DNA from 3 places in the Corallincola luteus genome. Region 3 is predicted to be linked to each of the others. Evidence: riboswitches for the same ligand, from Rfam matches in the RefSeq annotation. Region 3 holds a riboswitch; each other region holds the start of a gene.

Region 1 (10,116 bases), 330 kb from region 3:
ACCCCTGCCCTCTCCCTTTGAGAGGAAGCAACGGCACCAGCGCACTACTGCCAACTTTTTCTGTCTCCTTCTCCCTTGGGGAGAAGGGCGAAGTGGAGGTCTAGTTTCTTAAAAACCCCTCACCCCTTGGAGAGGGGGCAAAAGTGCAAGCTCGTTGCCGTCCGCTTTTCTTGTCTCCTTCTCCCTTGGGGAGAAGGGCGGGATGAGGGGGCTTTTTATCCTTTAAAAAATCCGCTCAGGCTAAATCTTACAAGCGCCGCCTTCACAGCCGTCGTCATCGTTTTCTACAACGGTCGTTTCAGCTGGGCGCGCCTCTCCCATTACTGGCGACTCGTTGGATAAATGCTTGTCCGTCGCACCGTCGCGAGTGTTGTGGTAATAAAGCGTTTTCAGGCCGCACTTATAAGCACTAAGTAGGTCTTGCATCAGCAATTGCATCGGCACTTTGCCTTCGCCAAATCGCGCGGGGTCATAGTTGGTGTTGGCAGAAATAGCTTGGTCGACGAACTTTTGCATCACTCCGACCAACTGCAAATAGCCCGTGTTACTCGGGATATTCCATAGCAGTTCGTAGCTATCACGGAGTGTTTCTAACTCCGGAACCACCTGTTTCAAGATCCCGTCTTTCGATGCTTTAACACTGACAAAGCCTCGTGGTGGTTCAATACCGTTAGTGGCATTACTGATCTGAGAAGAGGTTTCAGAGGGCATCAATGCAGTGAGGGTGGAGTTGCGTAGCCCATCACGCAGAATGTCAGCGCGTAGCCCTTCCCAATCACAATGCAGCGGTTCATCGCAGTAACCATCCACATCTTTTTTGTAGTGATCTATCGGCAATTCGCCCCGGGCATAGGTGGTATCAGCAAAGGCATCACAAGCGCCCTGTTCACACGCTAATTGGTTAGAGGCTTGCAGCAGATGATACTGGATCGCTTCAAAGGTACGGTGGGTCAAACCCAGTGCTGAACCATCAGAATACTTCACGCCGTTTTTGGCCAAATAGTAGGCATAGTTGATCACGCCTACCCCCAGAGTACGCCGCTTCAGCGAGCCTTGCTGCGCCGCAGGCACGGGATAGTTCTGATAGGTCAATAAGCTGTCTAATGCGCGCACTAATAGATCAGCAAGTGGGGCCAATTCATCTAACGACTTAAGCGCACCGAGATTAAATGCCGCCAACGTACAAAGCGCGATCTCACCCTCTTTGTCATTAATATCCTGCAATGGCGTTGTAGGTAGCGCGATCTCAAGACAAAGGTTAGATTGACGTATCGGCGCTTTAGCCGGGTCAAACGGACTATGGGTATTACAGTGGTCAACATTCTGAATGTAGATACGGCCCGTTGACGCTCGCTCTTGTAATAAGCGCGAAAACAGCTCAACGGCTTTAATGGTTTTCTTGCGAACGTTGGTGTCTTGTTCGTATTGCTGATAGAGCTTTTCGAACTCATCCTGATCAGCAAAAAACGCTTCGTATAATCCCGGCACATCTGACGGACTGAACAGTGAGATGTCTGCATTTTGTAGCAGACGTTGGTACATCAGCCGATTAAGCTGCACCCCATAATCCAGATGCCGAACCCGATTCTCTTCCACACCGCGGTTGTTTTTAAGTACCAGCAACTCTTCTGCTTCTAAATGCCAAAGCGGGTAAAACAGCGTCGCAGCACCGCCACGAACACCGCCCTGAGAGCAGCATTTCACCGCCGTTTGGAAGTGCTTAAAGAATGGAATACAACCGGTATGATTAGCCTCCCCACCTCGGATCGATGAACCAAGCGCGCGAATACGTCCAGCATTAATACCAATACCCGCACGCTGACTGACATAGCGCACAATCGCAGAGGTGGTTGCGTTAATGGAATCAAGCGAATCACCGCATTCAATCAACACGCAAGAACTGAACTGGCGGGTTGGCGTACGCACGCCCGCCATAATCGGTGTTGGCAAAGAGATTTTGAACGTAGAGACCGCATCATAAAAGCGACGGACATAATCCAAGCGAATGGATCTGTCGTAGTTAGCAAACAAACACGCACCGATCAGCAGGTAGAGAAACTGCGGGCTTTCGTAGAACTTTCCTTTCACCCTGTCCTGAACCAGGTATTTACCTTCCAGCTGCTTCACGGCAGCGTAAGCAAAGTCCAAGTCCCGTTGGTGGTCGATAAAACCATCCATCAGGGCGAACTCTTCCATGCTGTAATCCGTTAGTAGCTGGGCATCGTAACGTTGCAGATCCACCAGCCGACCCACGTGCTGGTATAGCGAAGGCGGCGTGTATTGACCATAGGCTTTTTTACGCAGATGAAAGATGTTCAGCCGGGCAGCCAGATACTGATAATCAGGGGTCTCTTCCGAGATCAGATCCGCCGCAGACTTAATCAATGTTTCATGAATGTCTGACGTGGTAATTCCGTCGTGAAATTGCAGATGTGCTCTAAGCTCGACTTGAGATACAGAGACAGTATCAAGCCCTTCTGCCGCCCAGGTGAGTACCTTATGGATCTTATCCAGATCCAGCGGTTCATGGCGGCCATCACGTTTGGCAATTGAGATATTTTTGTTATTCACCTTGTCGAACTCCGTAGCGACAAGGCAGGGGAAGGTATGACGCCAGCCATGCTAGCGTTCAGGCGAACAGCCGGGCATGGTCGAGCCACACACCGGATCACCCCGCCCGATGTTTGACGAATCAGTTAGTTGGTGCGAAAAACACACCGCGACGGCAGGTCTCCTGGCTTGTGCGTCTTCGCCTTGACTCGCCTTCCCGGAATCTCATTCCAGTGGCTATTGAGCGTGGCTCTGCACTTACAGTTGCGGGGGCAGCTGCGGAATTATTAGCGGAAAAAACACCACTAATTCACCGCATTCCCTATTAATCCGTGGGCATTCTATTGAAGAAGCCCTTGGGAACCGTTCGGCACATATAGTGGTTCAAGAATTGATTAACGTCAATATATAGTGTTTAAAAGGTGATTTGATATACAAAAGTTAAATAAAAAGTGAGCATTACAAATGCAAAAATTAGATTTGCTCAATGCTCTCCATTCGGAGAGCATCAACTCAGGCTAGGTGTTGACCCCAATATCCCCGTCGGCGACGCAAGGTTTACAGGGTAACCTTCAAAAACTAGTTTTTCTTACCCGTGATAGCGCGGAATATGCCACCAATGGCAACTAAAGCCAGCCACCAAAACTTTTTCAACAGCAGCAAAAAACCGGCAATAGCACCCGTTTTCGCCGCCAGTTTGCCGGCAACAAGCGCACCTAAGCCATAAGCTGCTACCTCATCATAGGAGGGGTCAAAATCTTCGTAACGATGACCATCAACGAAGTTCACCATCGCCAGTACGCTATCTAAACTGCCATTGATCTGATCAAGTTGGTTCATACCAGCAACAAAATTCATCTCCAGCACGCCTTTGCGACCTAAGCTGCGGATGCTGTAGTTCAGGGTATGATTGGGATCGTGGTCAAACTCCAGCTCTTTCGCCCAATAGAGCTGATGACGACTTTTGTCGTAGTAAGGTCGAGCTGCCCAACCAACTAAATCAATTGAGCCATAACCTGCTGCTTCGCGCTCTCCGCTCTCTGACCGGGTATCCGCCTGCATCTCTTCTAACAGTTCGTCATAATCAATGTTGTAGGCATCTTCATCAGAAACGTAACCATCTTCTTCAAATGAGATGACAACCGCCCAGGAATCCTCGTCCAGCGGAGTCTGCCCAGCAGGCAACAACATCCCCAAAGCGCCAGTGCCTGGCGGGTTTCCCCAAGCCTCGCTGAGCACACGCTCGGCATCTTGCGGATCGAGATAATAGAAATCATCCGACACATGAAGTCGAGCCATGCTGCCCGGCAACAGGATCTCGCCGGTTTGCGGATCCAGCGATGATAAGAACTCCGAAGACCATGCCAGATAAGCCTGATCTTCAGCACTCAACATCTCATCTTGAGCAAGCAAAGTGCAGGGTAAAACAGATGCAATAAAACAGAGGGCGGGTATCAATCTCATTTTCAATTCCTTTTTAAAACAGCGAGACAGAAATAGGGTGTCTAAACCCTTAAGTGGATGTTCTGACTAAACAAAAAGCGATGACAATTAACCACCAGCAGTCGTTTATGCAGCGCAAAACAGGTCAAATTTACCGCAAGAACATGCTAATTAATCTGATTAAAGATAAGAAGTGGGTGTTTTTAGCCTGCTTTTCTAGCAAGAGAACTGGCAAGTGCGATAAATAGAGGGAGAAACCTCCCTCTGCAAGATAGATATGGCGGGAAAGCCTACTGCAAATGCTCTTTGGCATAGGCATCAAACTCGGTAAAGCCACCGACATGTTCCTGATCGATAAAGATCTGCGGCACTGTTTCTACCGGCTTACCGACCGTTTTTTCTAGATCGGCCTTACTGATCCCCTCTTCATGAATATCGATGTAACGGAACTTAAAATCGTCACGATCCTCAGTTAACTTCTCCGCTAACTCTTTTGCCCGCACACAGAAAGGACAGCCTGAACGTCCAAAAATCACCACAAACATAATCGTTCCTCGCAATTAACCAATATATATCCAATGACCGCAGCACCCTGTCGGCAAAATATTAACGGCCGTCCTGATCATCGAGAAAATTAGAGAACTCTTTTTCGTATAGATGAAACAGCACCAGGGTAATAGAAAAGATCAGTGGCCCATATAATAGCCCAATCAAACCAAATACCTGTAAACCACCAAGCAACGAAAAGAATACCACCACGGTACTCATCGATGCCCCTTGCATAAACAAAGGCCGCAGGAAGTTATCAATAGAACCAACAACGACAACGCCCCACACCACCATAAAGATGCCCCAGCCAGTCTCCCCGGTGACAAACAGGTAAATCGCGGCGGGTACCCAAATTAAGGCGGTACCGACAAAGGGGATCAACGACGCAAATGCCATCATCGTCCCCCAGAACAGCGCTGGAAAACCTGCCATCCATAGACCAATGCCACCAACAAAGCCTTGAGTGATGGCAGTGAGTAATGAGCCCAACAAAGCTGACTTACTGACCTTTTTAATATCGGCCAACAACGCATCTTCCTGACTACGCGACAAAGGTAAGGCGTGGCGAAAAAATCGGATCAACTTTTCATGATCCCGCAGTACAAAAAACAGTACGAACAGCATCAGGGTAAAGTTCAGAAAAAACGTGGTGATACTGCCCAGCATGGCGGTAGAGATGCCGACAAACTGTTTACCCATACCACTGCCAACATCTAATACTTTAGCCTTGATGGTTTCGGGATGCAGGGCGTCTTCAGGTAGCAGTTGGCCAAGTAGTTGCTTTATCTTGATCACCCAAGGATGACCCAATAGCTGATGGACATTGCCACCGTCAGCCCACTCTCGCACGGTACTGGAATAACTGACGCCCTGTTTAAGGATCGCTATCATCACCAAAATCGACGGAATAAGCAGCACTAAAGAGAGCAACAGACAACTGACAATGGCTGCACTGTTCTTACGGCCATTGAGCTTTACGACCAGCCAATCATGGGCCGGAACGGTTAGCATGCCGATCAATAAAGCCAAAATAATGGGCTGTATATAGGGTTGGATCAGCGCGTAACTCGCATACAAGGCAACCGCTAAAAATATCAACAGTACCAAACGATTAGAGCGGCCTTCAAATGGGTTTGTCACAGCAACATCCCTGTGAGGAATCAGATAAGTAAAACCACTATAGCGAGCGACCCAAGTCGTCACAATGAGTTAGCCAACAAGATGGGGCGAAAGTCTCACCCCTTGAGCAAGCTCGAGGTGCAACTGCACGGAGAACAAAAGAGGGCTTTCAGTATGGCGGAGGAAAAGATAAAGCGTTCAGCGGAGCGCAGGAGCGTGGAGTGATAAAACGATATTAAGCCGCACTGACAAACAAGGAGTCATCGATTTCAGCCAAAGCCACTTGGATCACCTGCTTGGCTTTACAAGCACAGTTGCCACATTGACTGGCAACGCCCATCGAACGTTTCACATCAGCCAAACGTTGAGCACCGTTTGCCACGGCTTCTTTCAGCTGAGTATCAGTAATGCCATGACAGATGCAAACAAACATAAACGCCTCCAAACTTCGATGAAGGCAAATGTAATCTAAATGCGAATCGTTATCAATGCCATTTTGTTGATTTAGATCAGTCATTGGTTATAAGTCCTGCAAGCAAAAAAGGCAGGGAAGAGCTCCCTGCCTTTTTTGCTTGCAGCCGTTCAACTAGAACTGATAACGGATCACTGCGCGAATATCTTGCGCATTTTTTACCGGTGGCGGCATCCCCATCATCTGGGCCATCTGCCAAGCATCGTCAATACGCATTGGCGTGCCGGTGGCATTGCCAAAGAAACCGTTACTGCCGGTATAGTCGTAATCGATGTAGGTATAACGCAGTTGCAGTGTCAGCGCCTTATCCACCAGCGGTAGATTGTAGTAGGCCTCGTAGGCATCGCCACGTGCGGCGATCTTGGAGCCTATCATGGTGTCTTCACCATAGGTGAACGAGCGCCAGTATTTGGAACCGTGATTGAACTCAAAACCAAACGAGTCATCGTCGAAGAAGCCCGGTACATTGACCCCTAACCAATAGGAATAGCCACGCTCATCTTCTGTTGATCCCAACATCGCCATATCACTGTTGGGATCGGTCTGCGACATAGAAACAGAGGCAAACAGACGGGTGCCGTCGAGGAAATCATTAATAAACTCCCCCACCCCGTTCATCTCGGCTGACAAGGTAACGTTATTCAGATCACCGAAATCATAGAAGGTCTGCTCACCTGTCATCATGATGTCATTCATATCGAGACCAATCATGTTGTTGGCATGATATGCCTGCAGTTTCACATCGTATTGACCGTCGTTATAGGGGGTAAAGATAATGCCCACCATATCAATGTCGTCGGTTTTGTCTGGATCTTTGGCGTAATCGGTTCCCGCTGGACTGAAACGGGAAGTAGCATTGCTCAATCCCCGTCCCGCACAAAATTTCAGAGCATTACCTGTGAGTCCAGTCAGCTCTTCCAACCGCAGATTCAAGCTCAGGCCATCAAACTCGACGTTGATTGAGTGACCCAGCGGTGAGTTGGCTTTGTCGAACCCTTCGCGGTGATTAGCGAGAAAGCCAGTGGTCGAAGGACGCCGACCCAAACTGAATGTCCATGGCAGCTGCTCATTACCGAAGAAGGCATCCCCCAAATAGAGGAAATAGGCTTGTTTCAGCTTAATGGTGTTGTCGTCTAAGTTTTCACTCACCACCCAATCAAAATCCGCATAGCCTGATTCGTTACGTTGGTTATGCATGGCGGTATCGCCAAAGGCTTTATTGTAAGCCAACTGTCCACGAAACAGCAGCTTTTCGTTATACTGATAGCCCATATTCAACCACAAACGATTAGCCAGTAAGTCATCGTTTGAGGCGGTCGAACCATCCGCCAACTCATACTCAATGTTGTCCATCGACACACGATAATCGACACTGAAGTTAAGATGATTTCCGCCAGTTTTTTTCTGTAACTCGCGCACCTGTTGCTTGAGTGCTTCAACATCATCGTTCAGATCCGCCATCGCGGGCATAGAAAGCCCTAACAGCACGGCGGCAGCCACACCAGTTAATCTCTTCATTGGAAAACTCTCTTATTGTTTTTATAGTCCGGTCACGACGAACCAGGGCTAGTTGCAGTCAGCTAATTCACCACTGTCAGCCGCATACTTGATGGCAAAATCAGCGACATCCGGGGCGATCTTTTGAAAGGTGTCACTTTCCAAAAACTCTTGTGCTTGCGGGTACTGCTTGGAGAATTTCTTGATGAACTTCTTACCGTCATTTTTAAAGAAGCGCTTCCACTCGACTTTCAGATGTTCTGACGCAAACTCCTGACCATTGATTTCAAAATAGGGACGCAAATACTTGAGGTAATACTTTTTACCTTTATCAGCATCAGCGTGGGCACTGAACGACAGCATCACGGCAATCATTACTAAGACTATTTTTTTCATCTCTTTAACCTCTTAACCAATCACAAATGTATGTTCTATTTCCGGTTCTCAAACACTGCTAAATCTCTTCCTTACCGGTGATCATCGCCCGCAGATGGGAGGAGAGCCTTTTACCGAAGGTGATCATGTACAGGTGGATCACCAGAAAACTGAGCAAGGAATAGGCATTAAAGGTGTGTAGCCATGCCACCCAATCAATGCTCTGCAACCAACCGGCCGCGCGTAATTCAGGGAAGAAGAAATAAAGGCAGCCGGTGGCAACTTGTAACGGCAACAACCCGAACACGATCCCCAGATAACCAGCTCCCTGCAGCGGATTAAACTTCTGTGCCGGTGTCATGTGATGGGGATGTGACTCACCCTTGAATACGCCAAGCAGATAGAAACGCACGGTGGCGCCAAGTCCCTCCAGTCGCGGCAGATACTGACGCCACTCCCCGGAAGTGAAAATCCAGGTGAATGCCAACACAAGTAACACCGCCCACGAGAAGCCAGCCCAATCATGCAATGACACGGCATCAGCAAAACCAAACAAGCGGAAAAAACCGTGCAGCTCAAATCCGGTCACGATCAGCAGCAACACCATCGCCGCCTGCGCCCAATGCCAGAAACGTTCAAATCGCTTAAAAATGACAACCACAGCACTCATGTTGTTTTCCTGACTCAAGAAGTTTTGGCATTATTAACGGCACGACGCCGCGCCGACAGATAGCGATAGCCACTATGGCCAGCCACACCGAAAAGGCCGCCAAAAATAGCCAGGGCACCGAAGGCGTCGACCAGCGAATGGGAATCTCGTCCCAGCAGGTAGAAATCGTTCAACCCCGCCAAGCGCCCCTGTTGCTGGTGACATTCAATGCAGTCCACCGCTTGCTCACCGGGCGCCACCATATGTTTGATAGGCCAGTAGCCATTGGTCTCGATAAACCCGTAACTGCCACTGAATTCAACATGGTTATTGTCAGCCCCTACCTGCAACGCTCTTTGCCAATCAAATTCAGTCCAAAATGCACCGGAGCCTTTTTTGCCATAGAGCTTGATCGGCAGGATGCGATTAAATTCAGTGTCATAGGGTTGTTTGCCGCGATGGATCTTAAATGGCCAGATGCGGGCATCCTGATCACGGTAGTCACCGGTCGGCGGGTTAATATCAATAGGGGCAGCCATCGGATCGATGACGTCCTGTAGAGTTTTCTGCTGCAGTTCACCTTTGTACCAGCGATACTCTGGCACCACATTTTTACCCCAAGTAAAGGTGCCTTTCTTCGACATATAGCGATGGGCTTCCACACCGTCGAAAAGCGCATCTTCAGAGAATGGCTTGCCATCTTTCAGCTGACCCGCGGTGGACCAATCCCAACTCAATTTGGTCAGGTGAGGGCCTCGGGCCATCTCCGGAATATGGCAGGAGGCACACGCTACCTTGGCGGTGTGGTTGTCGAGCTGCCTTTGATCGTGGGGCTTGTTGCCGTGACAGGACTCGCAGGAGAGGTTTTTGCCATCACGCTCGGCGCGTCCCATATCTAATTGGTGATCAACAAATGCCACCTTGCCGTTGTAACGTCCGGCGATCTCATGGCCACTGGTTTTATGACAGGTTTGGCAACTGAAATTGAGCTTGTCACTGCTCATGTGCACATCAAGTTCATGCACTGGGTCAACCAATGACATGTCGGTGTCGCCATGTTTCACACCGTTACCTCCGCCCCCGTTGGCATGGCAAGAGAGGCAATTTTCTCGCTGTGGTTGGCCGACATTCTGTGCCACACGGCGCAGATCCACGGCGGGGATCAGCTGACCACCAATCAAGGTATCTTCGTAGTAAGGGTGGCCAGACATGGCCGCGGATTTTTTATAGGTGCCCGTGGTGTCATGGCACACCAGGCAATCGACATTCTCTTCCGCTTCAAAGTCGAATTTATCATTACGCCAACCATAGCCAGCGTGACACTGAGTACAGCTCTCATTACCGCGGGCAGCGACACAATAATTGTTAAAACCGTTCTCGCCTTTGCCTACCATTTTGCCGTCTACTTTCGCAGCCCAGCGCCAATGAAATGAGTCATGTACCTGTTCAGCGGCTTCGGTAT
Region 2 (10,116 bases), 170 kb from region 3:
CTGTGTTGTTGTTTGACCAGCTCGGCAGCGGCATGCCATTGCTGTCGCTTAAGCAGTGCGCGGCAAGCATTGTGATTGGCGATCTCCAACCGTTCGGGATCATTGATCACCAGGTAGTGGTTTAACGCCTGCCGAAAGAAGGGCACCATTTGATATTGGCCGGTGTCAGTGCGGCTGATAAAAAGCTGCTCCAGGATCAACTTACTCAGCCACGCTTTGTGTGGTTGCTGTGGATCAAGTGCGGTGAGTAACGCGTCATCAAACTGTGCAAACGGAACTAATGACAGCAGCAAATGTTGCTGGGTGAGGGGTAAGGGTTGAATCGTTTGCTGGACCAGGTAATCGGACAAGTTGGCGCCGATCTCATCAAGGTCGACCTGATCCGAGGGAACGCCGCGGCCACATAGTCGCAACACCATTCGCCAGGGGGCGGGCCAGCCCTGTAAAGCCTGTTGTGTTTGCTGTTGCCACTCGGTGGATAAGCTTGTGTCTACCGACTGGGTGAGTGCGTTCACCTGTGCCATGCTCAGTTGCAGGTCGTGACGGTCCACCACGGAAAGCTCACCCTGCAAATCATAATGGCTGAGCCAGTCTGCATGGGCATGGCGCGAGCAGAGGATCAGTTTGAACAAGCCTAAATCGAACAGAAAGAGCAGCAGTTGCTGAATGCTTGGCTCAGTGATCAGGTGCAAGTTATCGCACACCAGTAGTGCGGGTTGACTGGGTTGCCATTGCTGTAGTTGAGCTTTTAATGCGCTCAAAATGGCGTTGTCAGAGGCCTGGCTTAGCTCTTGCTCTGCGGCGATGGTGGGCAAATTCAGCACCTGGGTGAGATGGATGACAAAGGCGCTGAGCAGATTATCGCTCGGGTCGAGTTTGATGCCGAAACAACAACCTTGCCACTGGCTTAACCAATGCATTGCCAAACTGCTTTTGCCGTAGCCTGTTGGGGCGTGAAGTAGCGTTATTCGTGTGTTCGGTGGATTTGCCAGTGCTGGATTGAGTTGCCACAGGGGGTCTAACGGGCTCAGCTCGTTTGTGCAGGGGGCAGCATCCAAAGAACTAACTGCCAAGGCTTCTGTGGCGATCATTGTTTTGTGCGGCGCTCCGTGTCGTAGTCAACGTGTTGCGATAAGCTGGTATGAAAATAAAAGATTCCACCCTAAGGGTGGATGATCTCTGTTAAAGGAGATGGGGATAATCCTGCCATGCTTTTAAGTCATCTGTATAGGAATGGATATGAACCGTGAACAACAGCGCCAGCAGTCACAGTTAGATTTTGTTGCTTCGGGGCAGGAGATTGTCGTGGGGAGTGAGGCGCTATTGCCTTTGCCCTTGGCGCAACTGCGGCAAACCACCGCTGATTCAGCTTATGTCGTGGAGACCTTTGCCGGCGGTCTAACCGCCCATGTTTACCATATCCGTGTTGATGGTAAAGATTGGAACTTAAAACTGAAACGGCCTGAGAGTTTGGTTAAGAATGTCGATGGGCAAACTTCATTTCTCAACGAAGTGCAGCGACGGCGGGATTTTCAGCAGCTAAAAAACCAAGCTGCAACCAGCAAAGCGTTTGCCCATGTTGTGCCGACTGTGTATGCGTCGTTCCAACATGGGGTGATGTTATCCCCATGGATTGAGGGAAACTTGTTAACCGAATTCAATGAAGTGGTGCTGACCCAGTTATTTGATACTGTTGTTAACTTCGAACTTCAAGGGATCATCGAGTGGGATCTGTGCCCCGGTAATATTCTGTTTGATGGCCATGATATCTCGCTGTTCGATTTTGGTTACTGCTACACCTTTGATCCGCTCAGTGAGTTTAATAGTTGTGGGCTGGATGCGCCGCTATTCCACAGTGTGGAGCGGCTGGAAACGCGCAATTTCTTTGGCTATTTGCTGAAAAAAGAGAGTACTTGGTCCCAGCGGGAGATCATGTCGCTGTTCGAATTAGAGAAGCGACTGGCGTTGCAGGCCTATCAGCGTAAGTACGCAGCTCTTAAAAAAGCAGGAGCACAGCAACAGGTACTTGATTGGGTGCAAGGCTTTGTTCAGCGCTGGCAACAAGCTTTATCCACGCCTTCAGCACTCGATGATCTGTTTCTGGTAGAGAGTTTTCGTTCCCATCTATTGGACGTCAATGATGATCTGCATGGCCAATCCTGTACGCCAATGACCTTGCAGCGTTTAGATCGGGTAGAGCAAGTGCTCACAGATCATTTTGATGCTCTGAAAAAGCTGGATGGTTTGTTCTTTGGTGATGAACTGTTAACTCAGCAAGCATTGTTGAGTCGCACAACAGAGCAGCGGCGTCAGGCGAAGGCGTTCCAATTACAGTAACAGTGAACAGTTCTGACAACGGAGTTGATTAGAATAAGCTTTCACTTGGCTGCCGGTACGCTAGTTTTATGCCGTGAAACTGCGCCGCGTTGTCTGATTATAATTAGGTTGTTGCAGGCTGGCTCTGAATTGGCATCAAGCCATGATAAGCTGGTCTCCCCCGAGATTCTTAGTTGATTTCTGCTCGTGAAAATTATTACTCAGGCGATCCCCACCAATATCATCACCGGCTTTCTTGGTGTCGGTAAAACGACGGCGATCATGAAGCTGTTGCAAGATAAACCGGCCGATGAGCGCTGGGCCGTTTTAGTGAATGAATTTGGCGAAGTGGGGATCGATGCGGCCTTAATCAGTGGGGATCCGCAGGCAGCGCAGGGTGATAACGGCACATTGTTCATTCGGGAAGTGCCCGGCGGTTGTATGTGCTGCACCGCAGGCGTACCGATGCAGGTGGCGCTGAATCAATTAATCAAACAGGCTCGTCCCGACCGTTTACTCATTGAACCCACAGGCTTGGGTCATCCGAAGGAGATTATTGCTGCGCTGTCAGCTGTTCACTATCAGGATGTGATTGAGTTGCAAGCCACCATTACTTTGGTGGATGCGCGTCACTTAAGTGATTCAAAATATCGACGCCATGACACCTTTATCCAACAGCATCAGGTGGCAGATCTTATTGTTGCCAACAAGTCTGATCTCTATCTAGGGGGAGAGCTTGAGGCGTTAGAGCAATTCCTTACCGATTTGAACTTACAACATCTACCGGTTAAGCAGACCCGTCAGGGCAAGTTAGCGCTGGGGTGGCTTGCCGCACCAGCTAAAGGCAAAGATCCTGATACTGGTACGACTGGCGTCGGTGTTTCCGCAGCCGTCGGTGTGGCGACCAATGAGAGCGCTTTGAGTGATGAGCGCATCGAGCTGACTGACAAAGATCTTACTGGCTTGGTAAGGATCGATAGCAATGAAGATATGGGGATGCTCAGCACAAGTTGGATCGCATCAGGGTCGCTAACCTTTGACTATCTGCCGCTCTATGCATTGCTAACCGAATTGCCATTTGAGCGCGTAAAGGGGGTATTTCGTACCTCACAAGGCAACGTCGCATTTAATGTCGTTAATGGTGTGCTCTCTAGCTGCCCGTTAAAGCAGTGTGACGATAGCCGCGTTGTCGTGATAGGTGGAAATCGGGCCGATCATGATCGTTTTGAAAAGGGACTAAGGGGCTGTTTATCGCAGAACGGAGTATTAGACTGAGCGATGAGAATTGCTCTGTCTCGACACGCCATGGCAGGCTATCTAAACTTGGAATTCTTACGGAGGTGTTATTAGATGCGTCAGCTTGGTTTCGGATTGCTATGTTTGGTTTATTCTTCAGTGTCGTTTGCCATGATGGCTCCTAAATACCAGGTGGCGGAAGATTTGCGAGTGATGACCGATTTTATCGCTGCGCATCCAAAGGTCGCAGAAACGCTTGAATCAATCGATTATAAAGCGCGGACGATATATTTTAGCGATGGCTGCAAAGCTGTATTTGAAGTGCCTGAAAGCAGCGTGGTAGAGCTGTTGTTATCTGAGCCACCTCCGCAGTTAACCTTCAAAAGCAGTAACTGCGAACTGGAGTACGCCAATAAGCCTGATCAACCGCGGTGAATCTGTGTTGTTGGTGAGATTATTTGGGAAAAAGCCGCAGATACTGTTCCCGTAGACTGAGTTTGAATAGCTTTAAAAAGAGCAGATAAGCAGCGACGCCTGCTAGAGTGGCGGTTGCAAACGCAAGTTCTGGCAACGCTTCCACTGAACGAAATTGCAACCAAAAAAGAAGCATCGGTGGTACCGATGTGGCCATCACAAATCCCATCACTTTGGTCTCTTTCCACTGCCTTTGTAGCAGTCCGAAGCAACCGCCAGCAATCATTGCCAGTGGTAGTGTTATTAGAGCCAATAAGAATACGCTTAAGGCGATATCTGCATGAGGGGCGATTGCAGCGCTGTATATCAAAAGAAAGAGCGTGCCGAACAGCAAACTACAGAGAGTAGCTGAGCACCCCGCGAGCAGGGCTGGGCGTAACAGATGATGAGTCGCGGTTAGTCGATGGATCGTGACCTTAAACACGCGTCTCTCTTGTTGCATCTCACCAAATTTAAAATAGCTGGCGAGCAGCGTGTATTCTTGCTGGCTGATGGCTTGTTGCTCATCAATCATCGTCAGTATTTGTTCAGAGAAATCCAGCGCTCGCCATCCCTCGAACATCTCTATCATTACTGTCCAGTCGCTTGCCGATTGGGGTGTGAAACGTTTGAACAACGCGCCACGCTCTGTTCGGATCTCTACTCGGAAGTCTTGGAACATACGCGTGATCATCTTGCTGCTTTCCGTCTGTTATCTTAAGCGCACAATAAAGATATCATTTGGTGCAGTTGAGTGTAATGACTTGTTGGTTACTGCTGCCGCGCCAAGGCAGTTCTGGCGATGCTAATGCTTGCTCAAATTTGCCGTCGATCAGCACATCTATCAGGTTGGTGACCTGCTGCTGTTCGGTGGTGAGTTGCCCAAAACGATAACCGGTCCAGCACCAAACGTCTTTGCCCTGGCACTCGTTGCGAACTCGGTTTAGTAGATGCAATACAGCGTCCAGATTGGCCGGATGTAAGGGGTCGCCGCCTGACAGTGATAGCCCCTGGCGGCGGATCCGCGTGCAGTTGAGGTCAGCAATGATCTGATCCTCAATCTCTGAGGTGAATAAGATCCCGCTGTCAGCACGCCAAGTCGACTGGTTATAGCAGCCCTTGCATTGGTGTTCGCACCCTGACACAAACAGGGTGCAACGGGTACCGGGGCCATTGACCACATCCACAGGGTAATAGGCGTTTAGGTGCATTACAGGTGCTTCACTCGGCGTTTTACCTCTTCCTGCTTGCCAGCATTAAATGGCCGCGCATCTGGGCTACCTAAATAGCCGCAAACCCGACGCGTCACCGATACCTTGGCTGGATCATGGTTGCCGCAGCTAGGGCAGGTAAAGCCTTTGCTGGTGCAATCAAATTCGCCTGTGAAATCACACTGGTAGCATTCATCTATCGGCGTGTTAGTGCCGTAGTAGGGCACGCGATCGTAACTGTAATCCCACACATCTTCTAACGCCTGCAGATTATGCTGCAAATTGGGGTATTCGCCGTAGCAGATAAAGCCGCCATTACTGATCGCAGGGTAGGCCATCTCAAAATCGAGCTTGTCATAGGGGTTGGTATTTTTCTCAACATCGAGATGAAAGCTATTTGTGTAATAGCCTTTATCCGTTACCCCTTTAATAATGCCGAACTCTATGGTGTCTAAGCGGCAGAAACGGCTGCAGAGGTTCTCACTGGGCGTGGCATACAAGCTAAAACCAAAGCCCGTTTCCCGTTTCCAGCGTTCAGTCGTCAGACGCAGATGCGCAACAATCGCTTGCGCTTTTTGCTGCAACATTTGGTCATCGAATGGGTGCGCATCGGTAGCCGTTTGTTGCTGGTTGTAGAGTGCGTTGATGGTTTCATGCAGGCCGATATAGCCGAGGGAAATAGAGGCGCGGCCATTCCTGAACAGTTGCAGTACATCATCATCGGCTTTTAAGCGCACGCCACAAGCGCCTTCCATATAAAGGATCGGTGCGACGCGTGCCTTGACACCCTCCAAGCGGGCGATGCGCGAATCGAGCGCTTTTTTGGCTAACAGTAAGCGGTCATCAAGCAAACGATAAAAGTTCTTTTCGTTACCGTCAGCTTCCATCGCCAGCCTTGGCAGGTTAAGGCTAACCACGCCCAGATTGTTGCGGCCATCATGGATCTCCACGCCGTCCTCTTCATACTGACCTAAGAAACTACGGCAGCCCATCGGTGTCTTAAAGGAACCCGTGACTTGCACCACTTGCTCGTAGTTCAAAATATCTGGATACATGCGCTTCGAGGCACACTCTAAGGCCAACTGTTTGATCCCGTAGTTGGGATCTTGCGGGCTGCGGTTAAGGCCCTCTTTAATGACAAACACCAGTTTCGGAAAGACGGCGGTTTTGCGATTACGGCCTAATCCGGCAATACGGTTCTGCAGAATTGAACGTTGGATCAGTTTGGCTTGCCAGCTTTCACCCAAACCAAAACCGAAGGTCACAAACGGCGTTTGGCCATTGGCGGTGTGCAGGGTATTCACCTCATACTCCAATGACTGAAAGGCGTCATGACACTCTTTTTCAGTTTGCGCTTGGGCGAACGATTCGGCATCCGATACCTGCCACTCGGCAGCTGTCGCCAAGTGCTTCTCGTAGCTGGCGGTGACATAAGGTGCCAGTACTTCATCGATACGATTGACCGTGGTGCCGCCATAGATATGGCTTGCTACTTGAGCGATGATCTGTGCGGTAACCGCCGTGGCAGTGGCAATCGATTTTGGCGTATCGATCTCCGCGTTACCCATCTTAAAGCCTTGCTCTAACATCCCTTTTAGATCAATCAGCATGCAGTTAAACATCGGAAAAAACGGCGCGTAATCCAGGTCATGGTAGTGCAACTCTCCCCGGTCGTGGGCGCTCACCACATCCTTTGGCAGAATATGACGACGGGAGTAATGCTTGGCGACGATACCCGCCAACAGATCGCGCTGGGTGGGGATCACCTTGCTGTCTTTATTGGCGTTTTCATTCAGCAGATTCAGATCGCTCTGCTCCATTAAACCGCGTATTTCCTGATTCAGGTGACTGGCTTTTTCCCGGGCCAGATCGCGGTCGTGACGGTACTCAATGTAAGCGCGGGCCACCGCTTTTTGCTCGCTGGCCATCAAGCTGTCTTCCACAGCCTGTTGGATCTCGTCGATATGCAACTCGGAAAGCGGTGCTAATTGACTCGCTACCTGCTCGGTGATCTGCTCAGCTATTTTCGCCGAACGAATGCCGACCACTTCGCAAGCGCTCTGTATCGCCAACTGGATCCGTTTAGGGTTGAAAGGGGCGCGACTGCCATCCCGTTTAATCACGACCTGCTGCATGTTCATCTCCTGAACTTATTATTCTGTACTGCTTAGATTGATGTAGGGCGATGGTAAGCGAGGGCAAATAGTCACAGCATGATAAGTAGGCGAACATCAGCTAGCGCTGACCATATCGCCCAATAATTCATGTTGCACTGGTGCACCCCGCCCAGCATGGCATTGGTGATTGCGGCAGGTCTCCTGGCTTCTGGTATTGAGTTAACTGCCGCCTTCCCAGCGCTAAGCCAGTGGCTTTGCCCATTAGATATGGACAGAAGATGCAGCGTACCAACCAGATACAGTTACGGGGGTAGCTCCGGTTTCTCACCGGATTCCCTATTGTCCCCATGCTTGCGCATGTGTGCGGACCACAATCTGCATATATAGTGGCAGTAAAAAGGCTAAGGCACTAGATGTGGTGTTTGGTGAACTAAGGTTTCATTGATCGAAGGCAAGCTTTTGGATGGGTGAAACCAAGGAATCATTTAAAATGTGATGCTGCCAATGTTGTGGTTATATCGGTGGAAGTCTATCAACTCACTACGTCATTCATCATTTGGAACGGGCTCTGCACTCAAGTCAATAAAAGCGGTAGTGTGTAGGGGGATATATTGACCTAATTGTAGATAAAATGTTAAAAAGCGGGCTCTAAAGGAGCTAGCTATGGGTGCTGTCTTGGTGCCTAAGAAAAGGAAGTTATGCAATTGCCATCATCCAGAAGTCATCAGAATAGCCTCCTTTTTACTGCTTGTGGCCAACGCGTATCACCACCGCCACCAGCATCACTGAATATGACTACAACGACCAAGGTCAGCGCATCGCTACGCGTGTGTCTCAGCGATAAGGAAATTAGTATTTAATTATGTCTTTACAAAATTATTCTTACTACAAAAAAATGTATCTTTGCACTACTTATGGTTGCTTGGCTTTAGTGGTGACGCTGTGCTTAAGCACCGCCTGTTATGCTGATGATGCCAAATCTAAATACTGTTCTCAGGGGGGGGAGTATTTTTGCCTGGTTTCTAATTCCGCGGGCGGGCCTAAAGATCCTGCTAATAGGCCAGAAAAGTGTTTTCGCACTGAAAAGGAAGCGCTTGCTGCTTCGCCTGTTACACCAGAGAACAACGGTTTTCCTGGTTGGGACTATGGTATTTGGTATAAAGCATATTGCCCGGCTCTTTCGGATAAGCAAAGAGGATCAAGGGCATCAGAAAGATGCGTTTACTATCGAACCGCTTATAACGAAGGATGGTATCCCGACACTCATCATATACATCAGTCACTGCTTAAGTTTGACTGTAACCTATGCGAGCGCCCTTTTAGTTGGAACTATGAGTTTGAAGGCTGTGCGGTAGAGTGCCCCAAAGATAAATCTAGCTTGGATTTACAACAAGGTTGTTATGGTTCGCCCGTTAAAGATTTTTGTAAGGCTGGGGATGGAAACCCTATCTTAATTGCTGACGGACGGAAATGGCAGTTGGAACCTGCGGATTTGCAGTTGAGCAGATTATTCTCACTTCAACGACACTATTCAACACAGTCTGTGCATGACAATAGCTACTATGAAGGCCCTTATCCTGAAGGCGTTTTGCCTGATGGAGCTGTGAGGCATTTTCAACCTGAAGGGTATAAGGCTAAAAGTCTTCTTTCTGGGCACAACCTATATTCGGAAGGAGCTTGGCAGCAAGGAACGTGGCGTCTGCTAAAGATTCCTAGCCTTTCTTTTTCATCCAATAGGTACAAACTCTTCCGTTTGGACGGCACACACAAAGAAATGTTCATCAAACAGGATGAACTTACCTATACCAGTGGACAATTTACCGGCAAAGTTATCGAGGCTATTGAGCCGCAAGGTTGGCTTCATAAGCCCACTCTTGGCGTGCAAGAATTTTACAATACTGACGGCAAACTCACGGCGCGTGAAACAAACGGCCGGCGAGTGTCATTTAACTATGACGACGGGCGTTTACTTGAAGTTGTCGACGGTAACAACCACATGCTTCTGACTTATGACGAAGCCGGCCGTCTGGAAGGTGCCAGCACTCAGAATGATTTTGTTACCTATGGTTACGATGAACAAAGCCGCTTAATCAGCGTCACTCACAAAGATGGCCGTAGCCGTCAGTATCATTACGAAGACCCACGCTTTGGTCAGGCTCTGACCGGTATCACCGATGAACGGGGGGTACGCTACGTGACCTGGGCTTACGATGATGAAGGCCGCGCCATTGAAAGCCGCCATGGCGATGATGACCATTTCAAATTTGTGTTTGGCGACAACCAGACCACGGTGACTAACCCGCTGGGAAAAGACACCATTTACCACTACCTGGAACAAAATGGCGTGAAACGTCTGGAACGGGTTGAAGGTGTGCCATCCAACAACTGTGCCGGGGCGAACCGGGAATATACCTACTACCCCAACGGGGCTATTCACACCCAAACCGATTGGCAGGGCAACATTACTCGCTTTGCCTATAACGCCCGTGGCTTAGTGACGCAGCAGACTGAAGCGGAAGGCACGCCAGCGCAACGTATCACCACCACCGAGTGGCACCCGCAATATCCGTGGCCAACGCGTATCACCACCGCCACCAGCATTACTGAATATGACTATAACGACCAAGGCCAGCGTATCGCTACGCGTGTGTCGCAGCGATAAAAGATATAGGTAATTCAAAAGAATGAAATTAAGAAACGAATCTATTGTATTAAATATACCCTTCGTAAGGTTAAGGCTGCTGCTAGTACTAATGACTCTTAGCTTCTCTGGCCATTCGGTT
Region 3 (10,116 bases):
CTGGTACGCATGTTACTAGGCGTTAATGTACTGCGCAGCCTGCTAGCCACTTGCTTGGCCGGGGGACTATTTATGGTTTGGATCGATGTGCTGGCGCGTAAACTGCTACCGGGGCAAGAACTGCCTGTCGGCGTTATCACCTCGGCACTCGGTAGCCTGTTTTTCCTGATTATTTTACGTCGCCGCAGCGCAGGCATGGGGAGTTAGGCTTTGACCACCAGACAATCCTTCTCTGCCCAAGCCCCAACACTGATGGTGCAAGGGACGACATCGGACGCAGGCAAAAGCATCACTGTCGCAGGGCTTTGTCGCCTGTTTCAGCGGGCAGGCGTCAAGGTCGCGCCATTTAAACCACAAAATATGGCGCTCAACAGTGCTGTCACCGCCGATGGTGGTGAAATAGGTCGCGCGCAAGCGTTGCAAGCAGAAGCCTGTAAGCTTACTCCTCATACCGACTTTAACCCGGTGTTGCTAAAGCCCAATACGGATATCGGCGCCCAGGTGATCATTCACGGCCATCCGGTTGCAGATATGGATGCCACTGATTACCACCAGTATAAAACCGTGGCTATGTCTGCGGTGCTGAGTTCATATCAGCGATTGGCTGAGCAGTATGAGTTGATCCTGGTTGAAGGGGCTGGCAGCCCTGCCGAAATCAATCTACGGGATAGAGACATCGCCAATATGGGGTTTGCCGAAGCAGTGGATTGCCCGGTGATTATTGTTGCCGATATTGACCGTGGTGGCGTATTCGCCCACCTCCACGGAACGCTGGCCCTGCTATCTCCTAGTGAACAGGCCCGCGTCGTTGGTTTTGTTATCAATCGCTTTCGCGGCGATATCAGTTTGCTGCAATCGGGTCTGGATTGGCTGGAACAGGAAACAGGCAAGCCGGTACTCGGTGTCATCCCCTATCTGCATGATCTGCAACTGGATGCAGAAGACGCCATTAACGCCGCGCAGCTGAAAGAGCAAGCCCAGCTGCGAATTGTCGTTCCCGTGTTGCCCAGAATAAGTAACCATACCGATCTGGACCCCCTGCGCTTAAACCCCGCCGTCGACCTTATCTGGATAAAAATGGGGGATGCAATGCCTGCGGCCGATCTGGTGATCCTACCCGGCAGCAAATGCGTGCGTGACGATCTGGCTTTTTTACGTCAGCAAGGGTGGGATAAGGCGATCGATAAACACCTGCGCTACGGCGGTAAAGTGCTAGGGATCTGTGGTGGCTTCCAGATGTTGGGACAACAAATTGCAGATCCCAACGGCATAGAAAGTTCCCCAGGAACGAGTGCTGGCTTGGGTTACCTGAAAATGGAGACAATCCTGACGACAGCTAAAACCCTGGAAAACCGCTCAGGGCAGCTGCAACTCGACGAACATCAGGCAGCAGTAAAGGGGTATGAAATACACGCAGGCGATAGCCAAGGGGAAGCGCTTTCAAGACCACTGATGACACTCAATGGTCAGCCGGAAGGGGCGATCGATGAGGATAATCAGATCATCGGCAGCTACCTGCACGGATTACTCGATCACCCAGCCGCCTGTGCCGCCGTACTCTCCTGGGTTTGTGGTCACACGCTGGCCACGGTAGATGTTGATACACTGCGCGACCAGGAACTTAATAAACTTGCCGACGCTTTCGAAACACATTTAGATTTAACCCGGTTCAACAGCTTCCTTTCCATTGACACGCCAAGCCTTCAGGGAACGAACAGATGATAAAAACAACACTGGCTCTATTGGCCATCTCCACATTTTCACTCACCGCCTATGCCGCGACGCCACAGCGCATTATCGCCCTGTCTCCCCACGCAGTTGAGATGCTCTATGCCATCGGTGCCGGCGATAAGATCATCGCCACAACAGAGTATGCAGATTACCCGGAAGATGCATTATCGATCCCTCGTATTGGTGGCTATCACGGCATACAGCTCGATCGCGTGATAGAACTAAAGCCCGATCTCATCGTGGTATGGCAAGGTGGAAATCAGCCCGGTGATATCGAACAGCTCAAGCGTATGGGTTATCCCATTTACCACAGCGAACCGAGCAAGCTGGAAGAGGTTGCCAACGAAATGGAACAGCTTGGCGAGATGCTTGGCTATCAAGAGCAGGCGCATGCAGCGGCAACCGCCTACCGCCAGCGCATGCTGGGACTAAGACGAGCCTACAAAAACCAACCGCCAATCAAGGTGTTCTATCAGCTATGGGGCACCCCGCTAATGAGCGTGTCGAAACAGAGCTGGATCCATCAAATGATCGACCATTGTGGCGGCGTCAATGTAATGGCCGAGGCGAAAACAGCCTACCCGCAAGTCAGCTTAGAGCAAGTCCTACTGAGCGAAGCCCAGGTGATCGTGCACCCAGATGATCATGGCAGTAACAGCGCGACCGATTTCGATTGGCAAGCTTGGCAGGAACTGCCAGCCGTAAAACATCAACAGATCTATGGTATTGATGGCGATCTACTGCACCGTTTTTCACCCCGCGCACTCGATGGCATGCACCGACTATGTGAATCACTGATGACCGCACGTAGCCTTTACGCGGAACAGGGCAACAACAGATAGAAAGAACCATTCGATCGGTTAAGTAACCGGTTAAACAACAGGTTTGGGCGGCACAGTGCAAGCCACTGATGCCATTCGGGAAGCCGGTGAAAATCCGGCACTGCCCCCGCAACGGTAACTGAGATCGATGATCACAGAGTCCGGAACCGACCCAAGCTATTTTGCGGCAGGTAAGCCGTTACACATTGAACCTGACGCGGAGGGCGTCATTTATGAGGAAAACAATGCACAACACGTTTCGAACCACAACAAACAAAACCCCTTGGTACCAGGTTTGTCTGCTAACACTGGGCGGTGTTATCAGCAATCATGCGGTGGCAGATGAAGTTCTCCCCACCGATGATCCGGCGGTTGAACACATCATCGTCACAGCTAGCCGAACACCACAGAATGTGGACCAGGTCATGGCCTCGGTCGAAGTGATCACCCGTGATGAGATAGACAAGCTGCAACCAAAATCACTGGCCGATCTATTAGCCACTGTCGCCGGTTTGGACGTTGCCAGGCAAGGGGGCGCAGGTCAACAAACCTCGCTGTTTACCCGCGGTACCGGCTCTGACCAAACCCTGATCCTGATCGATGGCGTTCGCAGTGGTTCCGCTACCCTTGGCAACAAAGCGATCGAGAACTTGCCCATGGCACAGATCGAACGTGTCGAAGTGGTTAAAGGGCCAAGAGCCTCGATGTGGGGATCCGATGCGATAGGCGGCGTGATCAATATTTTTACCCGTCGCATGAGTGCAGGTGAATATCAGTTAGGTGCCGAAACCGGCAGCGACTCATACGTCAGCGGTGATGGTCAGATAGGTGTTGGCTACGATGCTGGTACCACCACCATCAGCCTGAGCGCCGAAGATAGCCGTGGCTTTGATGCCCGTGAAGATACCGAGTATGACGACGACGGTTACGATCGCTTATCTGCCGCGATCCGCGGTGATTATCGCATCAACGAGCAGATCGTCGTTGACTGGATAGGCCAGGTTGATGATGGCAGCAACGACTATGACAACAGCTACGGTGCCAACAAGAATGATTACGATAATTACCTTTGGCAACTGCGAGGTAATTACCAAACAGAACAATGGCTAAGTACCTTCGCCTTCTCCCAAAGTCGGGATTACAACAAGAACTATGGCAACGGTATTGCCAAAGGCGACGGCGACTTCTTTGAAACGCGTCGTAAGCAAGTTAGCTGGGTTAACCACTATCAGCTATACAACCCGTTCACGGTTTCTGCCGGTGTTGATTTTTATCGCGAAGATATCAACGCCAACACCGACTATGAGGAAGATTCCCGCGACGTATCGGCGATCTTTGGCAACGCCCTGTTTCAAGATCAAAAGTGGATCGCAGAAGCAGCCATTCGCTACGATGATGTCGAAAATATCGACTCAGAAACCACTTACAATGCCAGCATCGGCTATAACGTGACCGACAAACTGCTGGTGGCGCTCAATGCGGGGCACAGCTTCAAAGCACCGACTTTTAATGATCTTTATTATCCGGAGTCATTTGGTTCGAAAGGCAATCCAGGTCTAACCTCTGAAACTGCCGACAGTTATGAACTCTTGCTGCGTTCAAGCTATGCCGGCATCAAAGTGACCGCCAGTCTCTACTACACAGAGATAGACGACCTCATCGAATGGGTCTGTGACGAATTCTGGAACTGCAGTCCAGAGAACATCAACGAAGTGAAGATCACCGGCGGAGAATCCACTATTAACTTCAGTACAGCCGGACTCGATCACCGAGCCACCTTGAGCTACGTTGATGCAGAAGATCAAAGCACTGGCTCACAATTAATTCGTCGCGCTCGGAAAACAGCCAGTTATCAGGTGAGTTATGATTGGCAAGATTTTGAGCTGTTAGGCCAGTATGAGTATCACGGTGAGCGTAGCGATGCCGGGCAGCGTTTAGATGACTATCAGCTAGTCAATATCGCTTTAGCATATTATGTCACGCCAAGCTGGACCATACGGGCAAAAGCCAACAACCTGTTCGATGAAACCTACCAAAATGTGCTGGGCTACAACACCCCTGGCAGTGAGTATTTTGTCGGCGTCTCGTATCGCGGCTTTTCACTGTAATTAGCAGTGTTCGCTATATAGCTACAGAATGAACGGGCCAGATAGTGGCCCGTTTTTTTTCGCCAATATACCTGACCATAAGCTCCGCTAACCCGGTGACTCCCCCTCTTATAGCCTCACCAAATACTGCTGGCTCTCACTTCCCCCTCTTCTCGCCAGGGATAATCAACTTAGTTCCCCTTATGACAGCCGATTAACTATGCTTACAGCTGAATTACGACAGTCAATCTGTGGGTGGTATTCAATGTTAAAACAAATGATTAGTGTCTCAATCATCTTCTGCGCCTTGGTGATAGCTGGATGTAATGAAGCGCCAACGCCTCCTTCACCCACAACCGAGAAAGCCAAACCCTTTCGGGTGCTACTGGTAATGAAGTCGTTGGTGAATCCGTTTTATATTGAGCTACAACGTGGCGCAGAGTTAGCCGCGGCAGAGAGCGGTATTGAACTGATCGTCAAATCAGGCACCAATGAGACATTGGTGCCACAACAAATTGATATTATCGAACAACAACTGAAATTAGGTGTCGATGCCATTGTTATTGCGCCTGCTGACTCTGTTCGCATTATTCCGGTACTCAAGCAGGCGATACAAAGCGGCATTAGCGTGGTTAACATTGATAACCGTATCGACCAGGATGCGCTGGCGCGTAGCGGTCTTGAACCGATCCCATTCGTCTCCGTGGATAACCATCAAGGGGGGTACTTGGCGGCCGAGTACCTTAGTCGTGGCGTCGAGCAAGCAGCCTCGGCACTGATTATTGAAGGCCCCCGCGCCGCCGAAAACGCCCGTCAGCGGAGAGACGGCGCCCGCCAAGCATTCGACGAAGCAGAGCAGATCACCGTCGTCGCCTCGGAACAGGCAAACTGGCACCTTGACCAGGCCTACGCAGTGATAAAAAGGGTGCATGCGCTGCACCCGGATCTGTCTCTGGTGTTCTGTGCCAATGACATGATGGCTCTGGGCGCGGCTCTTTACCTGCAGGAAAACAATCTGCAACAGATAAAGATTGCTGGGTATGACAATGTGCCCGACGCCCGCTCGGCCATAGAACAAGGGTTAATGGTTGCCACCATTGATCAACAGGCTTTCCAGCAGGGGTATGTGGGCGTGCAAACCGTTGTAAGCTTATTGAATAAGCAAAAGGTAAAAGATAGCGTGTTAGTTGACGTCAAACTGATCACCACAACGGAACTGTAACACGATGATCTCAGGGCCAGCCTGGTTCAACCGACTGCAAAACAGGTTACTTACCTATATGGCGGTCGCAACCTTGCTGCCTTTAATTGTACTAGGCGTTGTCACTTACCAGCTCTCCGTCAATGGGCTAACCCAACAAGCAGAAACACTGACTCAAGAACTGATTGAAGAACGTGCCGCTTCTGTTGCATTAATGGCAACCAATACCGAAAGGCTCGCTAACCGCATCGCCCAAAATGACGCGGTCGCAGAGCTATTGTTGCAAACACAACAACAAACAGAGTTAAGCCGTATCGAAAAACTCAAACTGCAGTCAAGAATCGAAGCGGAGCTCAGCTCAATGATCCGCGCCAATGATCTGCTTGCGGTTGAAATCATCACCGATGATTCGATATTCGGCGTAGGTGACGTTTCCGCTGACGGCACCTACGACACCGCGCTGTTTACGAATTGGCTGCAGCAATGTCAGCAGCGCGAGCAGGTACTGTGCTGGCCGGGAATTGAGCACAACACACATATCCAGTCTCCCTACGGCTTAGTCTTACCCGCACTCTATTCGCTAAAAGAGTTTGATGAACAGTTGGTGGCCTACCAAACCGTTGGTTTTCTGATACTGAAGTTTTCGATCAGCGCACTTTATGATTACACCCACTCGCAAAACCAAGACTGGATGTACCACATTATTGTCGATCAGAAGAACCGGATCATCTATCACCCATCACAATCCAAAATTGGCCAAACATTAGCTCTGAACACAGCAGCAAGCGATGATACAGCCCGCTTTCAAGCCACGCTCTTCAACGCATCCGAGCCACTAGAGCGCCACTTAGAAACAGAGATCACCAATATGGGCTGGCGTACGATAGGTGTCATACCGCAGTCTCGCCTGCAGGCCAACGCGCGCCTTATCAGCCAGCTCACCATAGGTTGTATCGCTTTTTCTCTACTGCTGATGATACTGGCGATGCTCTATATTGCGCGCCGGATCATTCTACCAATACGCACCGTCACCGAAGCCAAACCCAATAGCGAATCAATGCATCCCATTACCACCCAATACTCCATTCAGGAGATCAACCAACTGGTGCAATGGTTCAATGACTACACCAGTATCGTCAGTAATGAGCGCACTCAACAGCGAGAATTAAAACAGGCCTATGACACCCTGCAGCAAACACAAAAACAGCTGATTGAAAGTGAAAAGATGGCAGCGCTGGGTAACTTAGTAGCAGGTGTTGCCCATGAGATTAATACGCCACTTGGCGTTGCGATCACAGCATCCTCCATGGTGCTGGAAAAAACTGAGTTGCAGCAGCGTAAACTAACCAATGACGAGTTAAAACGCAGCGACCTCGAGCACTACCTGAATGATGGCCACCATGCGCTTAACCTCACCCTAAATAACCTGCATAGGGCAGCACAATTGGTACAGACCTTTAAACAGGTGGCCGCAGATCAACACCAGGAACATAAACAGGAACTTCTACTACAAAAAGCGATCTCAGACGTCTTTGTCAGTTTAGGACCACAGTTTAAGCGCTTTGATGTCACCACCCACCTTAACTGCGATAAGAGTCTGAAGATCACCAGCTATCCGGGGATCGTATGGCAAGTGATCTCGAACCTAATGACCAACTCCTATAAACACGGGTTTAACCCTAAGGACAAGGGCGAGATCAGGGTAGAGGTCGAAGCGGCTGAAAGCTGGGTGATTGTCACCTATCAAGACAGCGGCCAAGGTATTTCACCACAGGATCTACCGCATATTTTTGATCCCTTTTTTACCACCCAACGCAACCAAGGCGGCACCGGCTTAGGCCTGAATATCGTGTATAACCTGGTAACGCAAAACCTTGGCGGCACGATTCGTTGCGACAGCAAACTCGGTAGCGGCGTGATCTTTACCATCCACCTGCCCTATATAGCGCCTTAGCTTCAATGGGTGGTCACAATAAAAACGGGCTAACCAGCCCGCTCTTTTACTCTGTATTCGCCCATTAGAAGCGATAACCGACACTGGCCATATAAACCCAAGGGTCAATGTCGACACTCACACTGCTTTTAGCGCCGCCCACTTTAAAGTCGGCATCCGTGCTGATATCGATATAGCGCACCTGCGCATTGACGAACCAATCTTTATTGATCGAATAATCAGCGCCCAGCTGTGCCGACCAACCGAAAGAGCTATCCAGATCCAAGTCGCTGAACCCCTGCTCTTTACGACTGCCACTAAACTCTTCATCGAAGAATACGGTGTAGTTGAGGCCGACCCCCACATAAGGGCGGAACACCGACTCGCTAGTACCAAAGAAATACTGCACAGAAAGCGTCGGTGGTAGATGACTGACTTCAGCCAGCTTGCCATCGCCCAACCCTAACTGCGAATTTTCCAAATCAACATCATGGGTAAATGGCGTTGCCGCCAGCAGTTCAACGGCAATATTGTCGGTAAACATATAGGCGAAGTTAAGACCGATCTGGGTATCATCATCTACCCCGACCCCCATATCGGTTGACCCCAAGCCATCGACATAGACATTACCGGAACTATCATCAGGTGAGACATTGATGATACCGCCGCGTACTAACCAGTCTCCCGCCTGGTGAGCTTGTGCCGCAAGAGGGGACATGAGAACTAAACCGCAGAGAACAGAAGACGCTATTTTTGTTTTCATCGTGTTAACCACTTGTTGTTATTTCGATGAAATTATCTAGCGGCTAACAGGTGGAACTCTTGATCTAAATCAATTGATGTAGATCAATTAACGAGCGCAATCACAAAACATAACTCTGACATCTATATTCAACGACTTAACCTCAACCGATTAAGCGAGGCTAAGTCGTCGCATAAAAACAGGACAAATAGTGCCCCTAATTTAACTCATCACTTTTCCAGTATTTTGCGCCTTTTGCCGTAGCCTGAATTGCTAATCCCGCCTCTGTCAGCTGGTACACGGTAACATCACCAAATTTTGCGCCACCGCTGGCTTCGCCCCCCTTATCTTTAGTCTTTGCTGCGGCATCAGCTTCACCACCAAAAACCCAGCCATCATCAATAAATGAGTTCAAGGCTTTCTGAGTATGGAAAACAAACAACACCCGGTAATCCTTAGCGCCTAGGCCAAGGCCAATACCGCCCTCGCCCATCTCCATATAGGTGACTTTCCCAGTCGAATTGTTTTTAGCCATGCCGTAGCCACCACCACCAGCGACAAAAATCACGTTGACTTGAGCATTTGAAAAAGTAGCGTAACCCGCAGCAGAACCCATAAGTTTCTTCGCCGCAGGTTCCTGTTTGTATACGGCGCTGATAACTTCCTGATTCATTTTTTGAATCTCTGCTCGCTGCTCTGAGGGGTTTGAACCTTTTGCAGAACACCCCACCAGAACCAGAGCTATCAATATAGAAAGTACTTTATTCATTGCTTCACCTTTTATCGGGATTGAAGTTAAGAGACAGACTCTTGCAAAAAGCATAGTCAAAAATTGAGTATCTCCTTAACTCTACTCAAAGAAATTCAGTAGCAACGACTTGCTAATTTTTTATCGAACACAATCTCACAAGGTCACTGACTCAGCAGCCGTGCGCTATTGCTTAGCTGTATCTGCAACGCAGTCATAGGCATGACAACAAAGCGGTCAAAAGTGATCTCACTCGGCTGCGCTGTGCTTTGCAGCTGTTTATCTAATAGTGCTAGGGCTTGAACACTTAATGGTAGCGGTAGTTCATTGGGCTGATACAAGGTGCCGATTGGGTAGTACAGCCCAGGCGTGGTGGTCATTTCTATATGTGCGCCCAATACAGCGCTGACTGGATGGGTTTGAGTGAACTGATACAGCCGATGCACACTGTCGCGATAATCCTGCCAGTGCTTTACGTAGATAAGCCCCGGATAAAGGGTGTCTCCGGTGATTAACCACTGGGTTTCAGGATCATAGAGTGCAATGGATTCTTCCTGATGTCCCGGTATTGGCAACACGCTTAACGAGCGATTGCCCAGTTCAATATTGGCTTGCCCCTGCGCCCCGCGGTCAAAACCAAAGTACTCATTCATTAGGTCGGCCTTCGGCGATACCAAGGTGATGTTAGGTTGGCCTTGAAGCAGAGCGTCTCCGTTGTAGTGATCGCTATGGCTATGGGAGTGCACAACTAACCATTGCCGAGATTCGCCCCCCGTCTGTGCTAACACCAGTTCATTCACGATTTGATACAGGGGCAGAACGGCTGCATCATCGGTTGGCCCGGTATCCACCA

The links. Region 3 has a riboswitch for cobalamin ahead of EZV61_RS02965 (TonB-dependent receptor domain-containing protein). Riboswitches for the same ligand answer to the same signal wherever they lie in the genome.
Region 1: it holds a riboswitch for cobalamin, as region 3 does, so the genes downstream of both, nrdA (class 1a ribonucleoside-diphosphate reductase subunit alpha) here and EZV61_RS02965 (TonB-dependent receptor domain-containing protein) in region 3, are expected to answer to the same signal.
Region 2: it holds a riboswitch for cobalamin, as region 3 does, so the genes downstream of both, nrdD (anaerobic ribonucleoside-triphosphate reductase) here and EZV61_RS02965 (TonB-dependent receptor domain-containing protein) in region 3, are expected to answer to the same signal.

Annotation. Positions count from the first base shown of each region.
Region 1 is NZ_SJXE01000001.1:350,703-360,818, reverse strand. It holds gene nrdA (class 1a ribonucleoside-diphosphate reductase subunit alpha) at 241-2,571, opposite strand; cobalamin riboswitch at 2,708-2,934, opposite strand; gene EZV61_RS01625 (DUF2167 domain-containing protein) at 3,130-4,014, opposite strand; gene EZV61_RS01620 (GrxA family glutaredoxin) at 4,284-4,538, opposite strand; gene EZV61_RS01615 (AI-2E family transporter) at 4,600-5,682, opposite strand; gene EZV61_RS01610 ((2Fe-2S)-binding protein) at 5,897-6,094, opposite strand; gene EZV61_RS01605 (DUF3373 family protein) at 6,248-7,651, opposite strand; gene EZV61_RS01600 (hypothetical protein) at 7,700-8,026, opposite strand; gene EZV61_RS01595 (cytochrome b/b6 domain-containing protein) at 8,085-8,675, opposite strand; gene EZV61_RS01590 (tetrathionate reductase family octaheme c-type cytochrome) at 8,690-10,116, opposite strand, start outside.
Region 2 is NZ_SJXE01000001.1:853,812-863,927, forward strand. It holds gene EZV61_RS03775 (LuxR C-terminal-related transcriptional regulator) at 1-1,091, opposite strand, end outside; gene EZV61_RS03780 (protein kinase family protein) at 1,240-2,337, shown strand; gene EZV61_RS19525 (CobW family GTP-binding protein) at 2,524-3,591, shown strand; gene EZV61_RS03790 (ssr3402 family protein) at 3,667-3,987, shown strand; gene EZV61_RS03795 (hypothetical protein) at 4,007-4,699, opposite strand; gene nrdG (anaerobic ribonucleoside-triphosphate reductase-activating protein) at 4,743-5,216, opposite strand; gene nrdD (anaerobic ribonucleoside-triphosphate reductase) at 5,216-7,351, opposite strand; cobalamin riboswitch at 7,508-7,721, opposite strand; gene EZV61_RS19395 (RHS repeat protein) at 9,108-9,995, shown strand.
Region 3 is NZ_SJXE01000001.1:681,290-691,405, reverse strand. It holds gene EZV61_RS02980 (FecCD family ABC transporter permease) at 1-207, shown strand, start outside; gene EZV61_RS02975 (cobyric acid synthase) at 253-1,722, shown strand; gene EZV61_RS02970 (cobalamin-binding protein) at 1,719-2,573, shown strand; cobalamin riboswitch at 2,602-2,742, shown strand; gene EZV61_RS02965 (TonB-dependent receptor domain-containing protein) at 2,798-4,660, shown strand; gene EZV61_RS02960 (substrate-binding domain-containing protein) at 4,905-5,861, shown strand; gene EZV61_RS02955 (sensor histidine kinase) at 5,866-7,794, shown strand; gene EZV61_RS02950 (OmpW family outer membrane protein) at 7,859-8,536, opposite strand; gene EZV61_RS02945 (lipid-binding SYLF domain-containing protein) at 8,733-9,338, opposite strand; gene EZV61_RS02940 (MBL fold metallo-hydrolase) at 9,428-10,116, opposite strand, start outside.